3 regions of the Agrobacterium sp. GD03872 genome follow, and region 2 is predicted to be linked to each of the others. Evidence: riboswitches for the same ligand, from Rfam matches in the RefSeq annotation. Region 2 holds a riboswitch; each other region holds the start of a gene.

What was found. Region 2 has a riboswitch for thiamine pyrophosphate ahead of N5D22_RS22930 (ABC transporter permease). Riboswitches for the same ligand answer to the same signal wherever they lie in the genome.
Region 1: it holds a riboswitch for thiamine pyrophosphate, as region 2 does, so the genes downstream of both, thiC (phosphomethylpyrimidine synthase ThiC) here and N5D22_RS22930 (ABC transporter permease) in region 2, are expected to answer to the same signal.
Region 3: it holds a riboswitch for thiamine pyrophosphate, as region 2 does, so the genes downstream of both, thiB (thiamine ABC transporter substrate binding subunit) here and N5D22_RS22930 (ABC transporter permease) in region 2, are expected to answer to the same signal.

Annotation. Positions count from the first base shown of each region.
Region 1 covers NZ_JAOCCY010000005.1:20,727-25,468, forward strand. Annotated here, with positions in the region: gene thiO (glycine oxidase ThiO) at 1-45, opposite strand, end outside; gene thiC (phosphomethylpyrimidine synthase ThiC) at 47-1,870, opposite strand; TPP riboswitch at 1,964-2,075, opposite strand; gene N5D22_RS14030 (acyl carrier protein) at 2,258-2,509, shown strand; gene N5D22_RS14035 (acyl-CoA/acyl-ACP dehydrogenase) at 2,509-3,690, shown strand; gene N5D22_RS14040 (amino acid--[acyl-carrier-protein] ligase) at 3,695-4,603, shown strand; gene N5D22_RS14045 (DUF1839 family protein) at 4,610-4,742, shown strand, end outside.
Region 2 covers NZ_JAOCCY010000016.1:61,987-66,728, forward strand. Annotated here, with positions in the region: gene N5D22_RS22920 (carbohydrate ABC transporter permease) at 1-183, shown strand, start outside; gene N5D22_RS22925 (alpha-glucosidase) at 195-2,186, shown strand; TPP riboswitch at 2,223-2,325, shown strand; gene N5D22_RS22930 (ABC transporter permease) at 2,457-3,242, shown strand; gene N5D22_RS22935 (ABC transporter substrate-binding protein) at 3,239-4,189, shown strand; gene N5D22_RS22940 (hydroxyethylthiazole kinase) at 4,186-4,742, shown strand, end outside.
Region 3 covers NZ_JAOCCY010000005.1:179,947-184,688, forward strand. Annotated here, with positions in the region: gene thiP (thiamine/thiamine pyrophosphate ABC transporter permease ThiP) at 1-1,210, opposite strand, end outside; gene thiB (thiamine ABC transporter substrate binding subunit) at 1,230-2,243, opposite strand; TPP riboswitch at 2,281-2,391, opposite strand; gene N5D22_RS14755 (VOC family protein) at 2,437-2,829, opposite strand; gene N5D22_RS14760 (ABC-F family ATP-binding cassette domain-containing protein) at 2,921-4,742, opposite strand, start outside.

The DNA.
Region 1 (4,742 bases), on a different contig from region 2:
CGCCGTCAAACCGGCGACCCCCGTTCCCTTGACAAGGACGCGCATGTTACTCGGCATCCGCAGGCGTCGTGAGCGGCATGTAAAGCTCACCACCCTCCTTGAAGCGTGCGGCCATGGCCTCCAACCCTTCCTTCTGCGCCTCCGCGCGGATATCGTGGGAAATCCGCATCGAGCAGAATTTCGGCCCGCACATGGAGCAGAAATGCGCCACCTTGTGCGCCTCCTTCGGCAAGGTCTCGTCATGGAAGGAGCGGGCAGTGTCCGGATCGAGCGATAGGTTGAACTGATCCTCCCAGCGGAACTCGAACCGCGCGCGCGACAGCGCATCGTCCCGGACCTGTGCCGCCGGATGGCCCTTGGCAAGATCGGCGGCGTGGGCCGCGATCTTGTAGGTGATAACACCGACCTTCACGTCGTTGCGATCGGGCAGGCCGAGATGTTCCTTCGGCGTGACGTAGCAGAGCATCGCGGTGCCGAACCAGCCGATCATCGCCGCACCGATGCCGGAGGTGATATGGTCGTAACCCGGCGCAATATCGGTGGTGAGCGGCCCGAGCGTATAGAAGGGCGCTTCGCCGCAGGTCTTCAACTGCTTGTCCATGTTTTCCTTGATCTTGTGCATCGGCACATGGCCGGGGCCCTCGATCATCACCTGGCAATCCTTCGCCCAGGCGATCTGCGTCAACTCGCCGAGCGTCTCCAGCTCCGCGAATTGTGCGGCGTCATTGGCGTCGGCAATCGAGCCGGGACGCAAGCCATCGCCCAGCGAGAAGGAGACATCGTAAACGCGGCAAATGTCGCAAATCTCGTCGAAATGCTCGTAGAGGAAGCTTTCCCTGTGGTGATGCAGACACCATTTGGCCATGATCGAGCCGCCGCGCGAGACGATGCCGGTGACGCGGTTGACGGTGAGAGGGATGTAATGCAGCCGCACGCCGGCATGGATGGTGAAATAATCCACACCCTGCTCCGCCTGTTCGATCAGCGTATCGCGGAACACTTCCCAGTTGAGGTCTTCGGCAATGCCGTTGACCTTCTCCAGCGCCTGATAGAGCGGCACCGTGCCGATCGGCACCGGCGAATTGCGGATGATCCATTCGCGGATATTGTGGATGTTGCGCCCGGTCGACAGGTCCATGACGGTATCCGCACCCCAGCGGATCGCCCAGACCATCTTCTCCACCTCTTCCGCCATGGAGGAGGTGACGGCGGAATTACCGATATTAGCATTGATCTTGACGAGAAAATTACGGCCGATAATCATCGGCTCAAGTTCCGAATGATTGATATTGGCGGGGATGATGGCGCGGCCGGCCGCCACTTCCTGACGCACGAATTCCGCCGTGACGTAGTCAGGAATATGCGCACCGAAACTTTCGCCGTCACGCGCCAGCTTTTCCTTGGCCACCTCGCGCCCGAGATTTTCGCGGATGGCGATGAATTCCATTTCCGGCGTGATGATACCGGCCCGCGCATAGGCAAGCTGGGTCACGGCTTTACCGGCGGTGGCCCTGAGCGGCTGGTGGCGCACCGAAAATTCTGGCGTCAGGCGTTCGCCGGTGGCAAAGCCGTTATCCTCCGGCTTGACGTGCCGGCCGTCATAAGCCTCGACATCACCGCGCGCCACGATCCAGTCATGACGCAGACGCGGCAAACCCTTTTCAATCAGAACGGTATGCGAAGGATCGGTATAGGGACCGGAAGAATCATAAACCGTCACCGGCGGTTCGCCCGCCGTCGGGTGTACGGCGATCTCGCGCATCGGCACACGGATATGCGGATGCAAAATGCCCGACCTGTGGATTTTCGTGGAGGCGGCGTGCGGCCCGGTGGTGACGGCAAGCGGGATATTCTTGGCAGCGATATTCATCTTGAGGCTCCAAAGTTTGACAGTGGAGACCCAGTTCGAGCCGGAATGATGGAAAATACCGTCGCGCCGATAGCGTACGCATACGCCAGCCGACCTCCGGTCTTTGCACCGTCCCTACGCCAGTATGAACTGGATCAGGTTCAACGGGTCACTGCGCATGAAAGCAGAATCTCAGCCCCTTGACGGGACACCCCTGGTGAATGGCCACAGCAAAAAACACCGTCAGGCTTTTGTCAAGGCCGCCGATCTAAGCTTGGCAAAGGTGCGGGAATGGCGCATGCTGCCGTTAGTTGTAATTAACCTAACGGTTTAGGCGAATATTATCGTTTGCTACGTAACGATAAGCACAAACCATCCTGATGTGAAATTCATGGGAGATACGTCGGAATGAACGCGACTATTCGTGAAATACTGGCAAAATTCGGCCAGCTTCCAACCCCCGTCGATACGATTGCAGATGACGCCGATCTTTATGCGGCGGGCCTTTCTTCCTTTGCATCGGTGCAATTGATGCTCGGCATCGAAGAAGCTTTCGATATCGAATTCCCCGACAATCTCTTGAACCGCAAGTCATTTGCCAGCATCAAGGCTATTGAAGACACCGTTAAACTCATTCTGGATGGTAAAGAGGCAGCCTGATGAACGTCACCGTCGCGCCGCAGGATGAAACGCTGTCCGCGCGCGCGGGCCGTGTCGCGGCAATTGCCGCCAAACACGCGGATGAGGTGGATGTCACCGGCCGCTTTCCCCAGGAAGCCGTTGATGCACTGCGGCAGGAACGTCTGCTCGGCATCCAGGTTCCCTATTCGCTGGGCGGCGAAAGCGCTTCCCTGCAGGAAATCGCCGATATCTGCGCCCGCCTCGGCCAGGCCTGTTCCGCAGCCGCGATGATTTTCGCCATGCACCACATCAAGCTGTCGAGCCTTGTGGAACATGGCGAGGCGAGCGAATGGCACGCGGACTTCATGCGCCGCGTGGCGGCGGAACAGCTGCTGCTCGGTTCTGCCACCACGGAAGGCGGCATCGGCGGCAATCTGCGCAACTCCATATGCGCGATAGAGGTCGAAGGCGATGACTGCCGGCTGGAAAAGGACGCCACCGTCATTTCCTACGGCAGCAATGCCGATGCGATCCTCATCACCTCGCGCGCCCACAAGGATGCCGCGCCCGCCGATCAGGTGATGACGGTCTTCCTGAAAAACCAGTACACGCTCGAAAAGACCCATGTCTGGGATACGCTCGGCATGCGCGGCACCTGTTCGGATGGTTTCCTGTTCCGCGGGCAAGCGCCGGCGGCGCAAATATTCCCGAAGCCCTTCGCGGAAATCGCCGCGCAATCCATGCTTGCAAGCTCGCATCTTCTCTGGAGCGCCGTCTGGTATGGCATCGCCTCGGATGCCGTGCTGCGCGCCCAGTCCTTCGTCAGAGCCGCAGCGCGCAAGTCGCCCGGCACCGCCCCTCCCGGCGCGATCCGCCTTGCCGAGGTCTCCACCAAGCTGCAGGTCGTGAAATCCAACATCATCGCCGGCATCAAGGCTTACGAGGATACCAAGAGCGACCCCGAAAAACTGATGTCGATGGCTTTTGCCGTCGCCATGAACAATGTGAAGATCTGCTCTTCGGAAACCATTCTCGAGATCATCGATCACGCCATGCTGGTCTGCGGCATCATGGGCTACAAGAACGGCACGCCCTACAGCCTCGGCCGGCACCTGCGTGACGCGCATTCCGCCCGACTGATGATTTCCAACGACCGTATTCTTGGCAATTCCGCCAATCTCCTGCTGGTTCACAAGCAGGACACCAGCCTCTTGGGATAAGACCATGGACATGCAAACATCGTTTCTCGATCGACTGTTCGAAGAAGGCCTGCTGATTGAAACGGGTGTGGACGGTCTTTATGGACGCAGCGGCCAGTTCGAGGATGTCATTGCCGCCTTCGAGAGGCTGATCGACCGCACGGGCGGCGCTGACGGCGCCGAAGCGATCCGCTTTCCGCCCGGCATCAACCGCGCCTATTTCGAAAAGAGCGGTTACATGAAGAGCTTCCCGCAGCTCGCCGGCACAGTCCATTCCTTCTGCGGCTGTGAGCTCGACCATGTCAGCCTGCTGAAAACCATGGATGAGGGCGGTGACTGGACCAAGGACCAGAAAGCGACAGACATCGTGCTGACGCCGGCGGCCTGCTACCCGCTTTATCCGACGATTGCCAAGCGCGGCGCGCTGCCTGCAGGCGGCGGTCTCTATGACATCCAGTCCTATTGCTTCCGCCATGAACCCTCCAAGGATCCGGCCCGCCAGCAGCTTTTCCGTATGCGCGAATATGTTTGCATGGGAACCGAGGCCAACGTCACCGAATTCCGCCAGACCTGGATGGATCGCGGCGTGGAGATGATGAAGGCGGTCGGGCTCGATGTCACCATCGATGTCGCCAACGATCCCTTCTTCGGCCGCGCCGGCAAGATGCTCGCCAACAACCAGCGCGACCAGAACCTGAAATTCGAACTCTTAATCCCGGTCACGTCAACGACCAGCCCGACGGCCTGCATGAGCTTCAACTACCATCAGGATGCCTTCGGCCAGAAATGGGGCCTCAACCTTGAGAATGGTGACGTCGCCCACACCGCCTGCGTCGGTTTCGGTCTTGAGCGCATCGCGCTGGCGCTGTTTGCCCATCATGGTCTCGATGTGAAGAAATGGCCTTCAAAGGTCGTGGAAACCCTCTGGGGCTGATCATTCATGCGGCAGATTTTCCCCGGTCTCGATCCCAAGAACTATGTGCAGCATCCGCTTCATTCCTCCGAGAGAATGTGGCCGGAAACCAATTGCTACATCGATTTATGGATCGAGGTGCTGGCCTCGAAAGGCTTAT
Region 2 (4,742 bases):
AATTCCAATCCGGCGCTCCGTACACTCCCTGTCGGCATCCAGCTTTATCAGGGTGAATTCGCCTTCCCCTGGCCAGTCATTTCGGCGGCGCTGGTAGTCGGCATTGTGCCCGTCGCGATCCTGATCGTCATCTTCCAGGAGCGGGTTGTCTCTGGCCTCACCGCCGGTGGTCTCAAGGGCTAAAAGGTTAAGTCATGCATTTCGAAACGACCAAAGACGGCTTCACGCTCACAATCGGCAATCGTACCATCCTTTCTCACTCGTCGGAGAATCCAGCCCTTTTCGCCGGTTTCGGCAAGGAGAGGATGGATATGTATCGCGGCAATTTCGATATCGAAGATTATGTCATTGAGCGAACCGCCCTTCGCCATGCCGAGGTGAGTGTGGATAGCGTCACGCTCTCATCAGCACCGGGACAGGCCCCGCGCCTGCGCCTGACGCTCGACGGCAATGCCATCAAGCTAACGGCACTGGATGAAACCATCAACCGCCTCTGGCTGCGCGTTGTCGCAGAAACGGATGAACACGTCTGGGGCGGCGGCGAGCAGATGTCGTATTTCGACATGCGCGGTCGCCGCTTTCCGCTCTGGACCTCGGAGCCGGGAGTCGGCCGCGACAAGACTACCGAAATCACCTTCAAGTCCGATGTCAGCGGCAAGGCGGGCGGTGATTATTACAACACCAACTATCCGCAGCCGACTTACCTGTCGTCACGCAGATATGCATTGCACGTGGAAACGACCGCCTATTCCGTCTTCGATTTCCGCAACGGCGATTTCCATGAGATCGAGATATGGGCGATCCCCGAAAAGATCGAATTCTTCGCCGGTGACAGTTTCACCGATATCGTTTCCGCCCTCTCCCTGCGCTTCGGGCGTCAGCCGGAACTGCCGGAATGGGTCTATAACGGCGCGATCATCGGATTAAAGGATGGCGTCAACTCCTTTGCCCGGCTGGAGAAAATTCGCGCGGCCGGAACGAAGGTATCAGGCCTGTGGTGCGAAGACTGGGTGGGGCTTCGCCAGACATCCTTCGGCGCGCGCCTGTTCTGGGACTGGCAGGCGAACGACACCCGCTATCCGCATCTGCGCCAGAAGATCGCCGAGCTTGCCGATCAGGGCATCCGCTTCCTTGGTTATGTGAACCCCTATCTCTGCGTCGACGGCCCGCTTTTCCAGGTAGCCGAAAAAGCCGGTTATTTCGCCACCGGTGCGGACGGCAAGACGGCGCTGGTGGATTTCGGCGAGTTCGATTGCGGTGTGGTCGATTTCACCAATCCGGCTGCGGCCGATTGGTTCGCCGAGGAGATCATCGGCAGGAACATGCTGGATTTCGGCCTTTCCGGCTGGATGGCCGATTTCGGCGAATATCTGCCGATAGACATTACCCTTTCCAACGGCGTGGACGCCAAGCTGATGCACAATGCCTGGCCCACGCTCTGGGCCGAGGTCAATGCAAAGGGTGTCGAAAGCCGGGGCAAGACCGGCGAGGCGCTGTTCTTCATGCGCGCCGGCTTCACCGGCGTGCAGGCGCATTGCCCGCTGATCTGGGGCGGCGACCAGTCCGTCGACTTCTCCCGCCACGACGGCCTAGTCACCGTCATCTGCGGCGCGCTTTCCTCCGGCCTCATGGGCAACGCCTATCACCATTCCGATATTGGCGGATACACCAGCCTGTTCGGCAATGTCCGGACGGCGGAACTCATCATGCGTTGGGCGGAAATGGCCGCCTTCACCCCGGTCATGCGCACCCATGAGGGCAACCGCCCGCGCGACAACCTCCAGATCGATCAGGACGAGGCGGTTCTTGCCCATTTCGCCCGCATGACGTCCATCTATGTCGCCCTCGCCCCCTATCTGAAGTCGCTCTCCACGGAGGCTGCCAAGACCGGCCTGCCGGTGCAGCGGCCGCTCTTCCTGCATTACGAGGACGACCGACAGACCTATGCCATTCAGGACAGCTATCTCTACGGAGCGGACATGCTGGTCGCCCCGGTCTGGAGAGCGGGCGAAACGCAGCGCACGCTCCATCTTCCGGGCAATGGGGAATGGGTGCATCTGTGGAGCGGCGTGCGTCATTCTGGCGGAGGAAAAGTCACCGTGGATACGCCGCTTGGCCAGCCGGCGGTGTTCTATCGTGCCGATAGCAGCCATCGCCAGCTGTTTGAACAGCTTCGCAGCATCTGAGCCGTTGACAGCCAGCTAAAAAAACGACAGTTTCCGACCCATTCCGAGGGGAGCATCTGACGATGCTGAGATGGCGATGAGCCGGACCCTTGAACCTGATCCGGGTCATGCCGGCGTAGGAACGGAAACTGCCGCGCTTTTTTAAATGTGCCGCCCTTTCTCTTCTCCGCGTTTCCCGGATCTCCGTGATTGTCACATCTGGAGATAGAACGATGATGCTGAAAACTTCCGCCCTTCGCACATGGTGCGTTTGCGTCTGAGGTCCGGCTCATGCGTGCCACTCATGCGCTGAACGGTGTCGGTCTTCTGCTTCTTCTCTGGCAGGCGGGGACATGGCTGTTCGCGCCGCCCCGTTACATTCTGCCGTCCCCGGCCGATGTCGCCGGTGCCTTCCTGCGCCAGCCGGGCTTCCTGTTCGGCCAGGCCATGGTGACGTTTGGCGAAATGGCCCTCGGGCTTGCGGCAGGCATCACCGCCGGCATAGCCGTCTCCTTCACAATTGCCGCCATACCGCGCCTTGGCCGCCTCGTCTGGCCCATGGTTCTGGTGTTGCAGGCTTTTCCGGTCTTCGTGCTCGCCCCCATTCTTGTCCTCTGGTTCGGCTTCGGCATGGCCTCGAAAGTGGTGATGACCGCGATCATCATATTCTTTCCGGTCGCTTCCTCCTTCACCGACGGCCTCAATCGCACGGATCGCGCCATTCTCGACGCCGCCTCGCTGACTGAGGCGAGCCACTGGCAGATCCTCACCCGGCTGCGAGCGCCGCTGGCGCTGCCCTCGCTGATTTCAGGCCTGAGGGTGGCCGCACCGCTCGCCCCGCTTGGCGCTGTCATCGGCGAATGGGTGGGCGCATCAGCCGGGCTCGGTTTCGTCATGATCCAGTCCAACGCCCGCATGCAGACCGATACCATGTTCGCCGCCATGGCCATTCTCGCCGTCATGGCGGTGCTGCTACGGCTTGTCGTTGACTTTTCGACCGCCCATCTGGCCCCCTGGGCCAAGGAAACAGAACACACCATTCCTTTCAGATCTTTACGGAGACTTTCGGCACCATGAAACGAACTCTTCTTTCCCTCGTCGTCGCGGCGGCAAGCGTGCTTTCGCCCATGCAATCGCAGGCGGCAGACAAGCTGACCGTGTTGCTCGAGTGGTTCGTGAACCCCGATCATGCGCCGATGGTAATCGCGAAAGAACGCGGCCTGTTTACCGATGCGGGGCTGGAGGTGGAACTGGTTCCGCCCGCAGACCCCTCCGCCGTGCCGCGCCTCGTCTCGGCCAAACAGGCCGATATCGGCGTGCATTACCAGCCGAACCTCTATCTCGATCACGATGCCGGTCTGCCGCTGGTGCGTTTCGGCACGCTGGTCGAAACCCCGCTCAACACTGTCACCGTTCTGGCCGATGGCCCGATCAAGAGCCTGAAAGACCTGAAGGGCAAGAAGGTCGGTTTTTCCGTTTCCGGTTTCGAGGATGCGATGCTGAAGCGCATGCTGGAAAAGGACGGTCTGACGAAGGACGATGTCGAACTCATCAACGTCAACTTCTCGCTCTCGCCGTCGCTGATCGCCGGCAAGGTGGATGCCACGCTTGGCGGCTTCCGCAATTTCGAACTGACGCAGATGAAGCTCGAGGGTCACGAGGGCCGCTCCTTCTTCCCGGAAGAACACGGCGTGCCGGCCTATGACGAACTGATCTTCGTCACCCATCGCGACCTCGTGAAGGACAGCCGCCTGCCGCGTTTCCTCTCCGCCGTGGAACAGGCCGCCATCTTCATCACCAACCACCCGCAGGAATCCTGGCAGCTTTTCATCAAGGCCTATCCGAACCTTGACGATGCGCTGAACAAGCAGGCCTTCTTCGATACGCTGCCGCGTTTCGCCAAGCGCCCGGCCGCGCTCGACCGCACGCGCTACGCCCGTTTCGGCGCCTTCATGCAGGAGATGCAGCTGATCAAGCAGGCGCCGACGGCGGACGACATCGCCGTGGAGCTACAGCAGCCATGACGACGAATTTCCCGACAGCGGCAATCGCCGCCGAGATTCTGGAGCGCGTGCGCAAAATGCGCCCGCGCGTACATTGCCTGATGAACACCGTGGTGCAGAAATTCACCGCGGATGGCATCACGGTCGTCGGCGGCATTCCTTCCATGACCACCTCGCTCGAGGAAATCGAGAGCTTCGTGACGAAGGCGGATGCGCTGACCGTCAATCTCGGCACACTGGATGCCGAGCGGCGCAAGGTCATCCGGCTGGCGATCGAGATCGCCAATGCATCCGGCAAGCCATGGATCGTCGACCCCGTTCATTGCGATTATTCACCGTCGCGCCTGGAATTCGCGCGCGAACTCATCGCACTTTCCCCGACGATCGTGCGTGGCAATCACGCCGAGATGAGCCTGATCGGCGGTATGCCTGGCGTGGTGAGGATCGAGACCGGACCTGTGGATCATCTCAGCGACACGACCCGCAGCGTCAGGATCGTCAACGGCCATCCGTGGATGGCGAAAGTGACCGGAACGGGGTGCCTTTCGGGCGGCGTCATCGCCGCCTTCATGGC
Region 3 (4,742 bases), on a different contig from region 2:
CATCCCCGAAGGGCCGCAGCAACAGGAACCACCCGCTTCCCAGCACGACGGGCGGCACCAAAAGCACCAGCGAAGACCCCGCTCCCAGCATGGCGGAAAGCGAGCGCAACGGCCACGTCGCCTGCCGTTTGGAACGCACCGCCTGGCGCGCGCCGATAATCGCCATGCAGCACAGCAACACCAAGGCGGCGGAGAGCACGGCGATTGCAAGACTGGTCGCCATTGCCCGCAGGAAGACCGGCGCAGCGAGCAGGCGCGGCAGATCGGCCCTCAGGCCCGAGACAGCTATCGCGACAAGCGGCAGGCCGACAAGCAGAACCGCAAAGAGGATTGCCGTCCCGTCCCAAAGGCGCGCGCTGGCGGTCTTGCCATCGAAACGACTGATGGGACGACCAAGCGAGGAGATTTCCGCTTCCGGCGATGGAAAAAGGGCCAGCAGGCCAAGCAGAACTGCGGTGAGAACGATCTGCAAGACCGAAAGCGCAATCGCCCGCTGCGGATCGAAATCGAACCGTAGCGCCTGATAGATCGCTACCTCCAGCGTCGTCGCCGCCGGCCCGCCGCCCAACAGAAGCACCAGCGTGAAGCTGGTGGCGCAGAGCATGAAGATGAGCCCGGCGATGCCCGGAACGAGCTTCGATACCGCAGGCCATTCGATGAAACGGAAAACCGACACCTGCCCCATGCCGAGGCTTGCCGCCATGCGCCAGTATTCACCGGGAATGCGCTCCAGCCCGGCCAGCATCAGCCGTACCGCCAGCGGCAGATTGAAAAACACGTGGGCGACAAGAATGCCGGAAAGGCCGTAAATGCTGAAAGGCTCATCGGCGCCAATAAAAACGAGGGCCGTATTCAGGACGCCCTGCCTGCCCCAGATGGCGATAATGCCGAAGGCGCCGACAATCACCGGCAGCCCCATCGGCACCGCCATCAGCCTGATGATCCAGATCCTCCCCGGAAAGTCTTTGCGACGGGAAAGCGCCAATGCCACCGGCAGGCCGAGAACAATGGAAAGAACCGTGGAAAGCATTGCCTGATAGAGCGTGAAGCGCAGGATGCGCAGCGTATAGGCATCGCTGATTCCGGTAACGGATGCGCCGGAATCAAAGGAGAGCAGAGCCGCGACGGCGAGCGCCATGAACAGGAAAACGGCGGCGAAGGCCACCATCCCGAAAATGATCGACCGCCTGTAGTCGCGACGCAGCATCATGCCTGGGCGCGCCTCTTCGTCAGTTCATGCTCATGGCCGCAAGCCACTCGTCGATCCACGCCTTGCGGTTCTTCGCCACCTCTTCCGGGTCCATCAGAAAGGTCTTCTGCGGCACGACCAGCTTTGAAAATGCCTCGGGCAACGGCTTGGAAGTCGCTGCGACTGGCATCATCCAGTTATTTTCCGGAATGGCGTCCTGAAAACCCGACGTCAGCGTGAAAGCAAGGAACTGCTTTGCCAGCTCCTTGTGCGGCGCGTTCTTGAGGAGGCCTGATACTTCGATCTGGATGTAGTGCCCTTCGGAAAACGCGGCCGCCTGATAACGGTCCGTCTTTTCCGCGACCATGTGATAGGCCGGCGAGGTGGTGTAGGAGAGCACCATCGGCACCTCACCCTTGGTGAAAAGCCCGTAGGATTCCGACCAGCCCGGCGTAACGGTCAGAATGCGCTTCCTGAGCTTCGCCCAGGCCTCCGGCGCCTTGTCGCCATAAACAGACTTCACCCACAAGAGCAGGCCCAGCCCGGGCGTGGACGTGCGAGGGTCCTGAATGGCGATCTTCTGCGAGGGATCGCCTTCCACGAGGTCCTTAAGGCTCGCCGGCGGATTTTTCACCGTCTGCGTATCATAGATGACGGCGAAATGGCCGTAATCATAGGGCACGAAAACATCATCCTTGTAACCGCCCGGCACCTTGGCAGCCGATGCGTCGATACCGTTGACATCGAAAAGACCGGTCTGTTTCGCTTCCGCGACAAGATTGGTGTCGAGACCGACCACCACATCCGCCCTGGACCCCGCCCCTTCAAGCTTCAGGCGATTGAGCAACGCCACGCCATCCGCGACACCCACAAAATTGACCGTGCAGCCGCAGACCTTTTCGAAAGCTTCCTTCACCTTGGGACCCGGCCCCCATTCGGAGACGAAGCTTTCATAGGTGTAGACGGTCAGTTCTTGCCTGTCCTTCGCGGCGGCAAGACCGGGCATAAACAGCGAAGCGGCAACCAGGGAATTCAGAAAAAAACGACGGCGCACGGGTATCTCCTCACAACAAAAAGGGAAATAGCCGCCTGTCCGAAAGCCGTCTAATCCCTCCGCCGGTATGAACCGGATCAGGTTCTTCGGGTTGGCAAGCCTCTCAGCCTTTTGCACGAAAGCACAAAAGACACCCCGTTAGATCATGATGATGATGTAGTCCCGTCGTCTCTGCTTGGCAAGATGGCCGGGATCAGCCCTGCCCCGTCATGTGCACCAGTTCCCAGACGTGCCCGTCGGGATCCTGAAAACTGCCGGCATACATGAAGCCATGGTCCTGAACCGGTTTCCAGCCGTTGCCGCCAGATGCAAGCGCGGTTGCGATCATCCGGTCGATTTCCTCGCGGCTTCCGGCGGAAAGACAGGTCAGAACCTCGGTGCTGCTCTTGGCGTCAGCGATATCCCCATTGATGAAATCGCGAAAACGCTCTTCCTGGAGCAACATCACGAAGATGTTCTCCTCAACGATCATGCAGAGCGTGCGGTCATCCGAATATTCCGGATTGAAGCTGAAACCGAGAGCCGTGAAGAAGTTTCTCGATGTCTCGATATTCTTGACCGGCAGATTGACGAAAATCATGCGCATTTTCAGAACTCCTCCGACAACGCCGGCATAGAACGGCAATTCCGCCTGTCTGTCAAAGACTAGGGAAGGATCGCATTGCGACCGACCGCCTTCAGCCCTCCAGTTCCTCGCGCAGCATCTCCAGTTCCAGCCATTCCTCTTCCATGCGCTCCAGCTTTTCGCGCAGCTTCGCCATCTCCTGCGCCAATGTGTTGAAGGCGGCCGGGTCCTTGGTAAAGAGCTGAGGATCGGCCATGCGCTGCTCCCGTTTTGCGATTTCGCCCTGGGCCTTTTCCATTTCCTTCGGCAGATTTTCGAGCGCGAATTTCTGCTTGAAAGAAAGCTTGCCTTTAGCCTTCGAAGGATCCTGCGACGCAGAAACGGAAGGTGCGGCCTTTGCCTTTTCCTGTTTCTCAGCCCTGCGTTTTTCTTCGGCGGCGCCCTTGCGCTGCGCCATCATGTCCGAATAACCGCCGGCATATTCGATCCAGCGTCCATCGGGCTCATCGGGATTAACGGGCGCGATGGTGGACGTGACGGTGCGGTCGAGGAAATCGCGATCGTGGCTGACCAGAATGACTGTGCCGGAAAAGCCCGCAACGATTTCCTGCAACAGGTCGAGCGTTTCGATATCGAGATCGTTGGTCGGCTCGTCGAGGATCAGAAGATTGGTCGGCCGCGCCAGGATGCGCGCCAGAATAAGACGGGCGCGCTCGCCGCCGGAAAGGTTGCGGATCGGCGTGCGGGCCTGTTCCGGCTGGAACAGGAAATCCTTCATATAGCCCGTCACATGTTTCAATTCGCCATTGACCAGCAGATTCTCGCCGCGGCCATCGGTCAGATAATGCGCGAGCGTATCGTTGGGATTGAGATCCTCGCGTTTCTGGTCAAGCGTCGCGATCTCCAGATTGGTGCCGAGCTTCACAGTGCCGCTATCGGGCTCAAGCTGGCCTGTGAGCATCTTCAGAAGCGTGGTTTTGCCGGCGCCGTTCGGGCCGACGAAACCGATGCAATCGCCGCGATGGACGCGCAGCGAAAACGGCGCGACGATCACGCGCTCGCCATAAGACTTGGTGATGGCATCGGCCTCGATGACCAGCTTGCCGGATTCCCGCCCTTCGGTGGCGGTCGCCTGCACCGTACCCTGCGGCCCCTTATGGCCGCGATATTCCGCACGCATGGCCTGAAGCTCGCCGACGCGGCGCATGTTGCGCTTGCGTCTTGCGGTCACGCCATAACGCATCCAGTGTTCTTCGCGCTCGATGGCCTTGCCGAGCTTGTGCTGCTCCAGCTCTTCCTCTTCCAGCACCTTGTCTCGCCATTCCTCGAAATGGGCAAAACCGCGATTGAGACGGCGCGACTGGCCACGATCCAGCCATACGGTCGAGGTCGAGACCTTTTCGAGAAAACGCCGGTCGTGCGAAATCAGCACCAGTGCGCTGCGCGTCTGCTGCAGCTCGCTTTCAAGCCATTCGATGGTGGGCAGATCCAGATGGTTGGTCGGTTCGTCCAGCATCAGAATATCGGGCTCCGGCGCCATCACGCGGGCAAGGGCCGCGCGGCGCGCTTCACCGCCGGAAAGGCTCACCGGATTTTCCTGTCCCGTCAGCCCGAGGTGCTCGAGAAGATAGGTGACACGATAGGGATCGTCACCCGGCCCCAGCCCCGCCTCGGCATAGGCCTGAACCGTGTCGTAACCGGCAAAATCCGGCGCCTGTTCCAGATAACGGATGGTGGCGGCGGGATGACGGAAAACCTCGCCCGACTGCGCCTCGACGAGACCGGCGGCGATCTTCATCAGCGTCGACTTGCCCGAACCGTTGCGCCCGACGAGACAGATGCGGTCGCCCGGCTCCACCTGGAGATTGGCTCCATCGAGCAGCGGGGTCACGCCGAAGGTCAGCTTGATGTCATCGAGTTTCAAAATTGGGGGT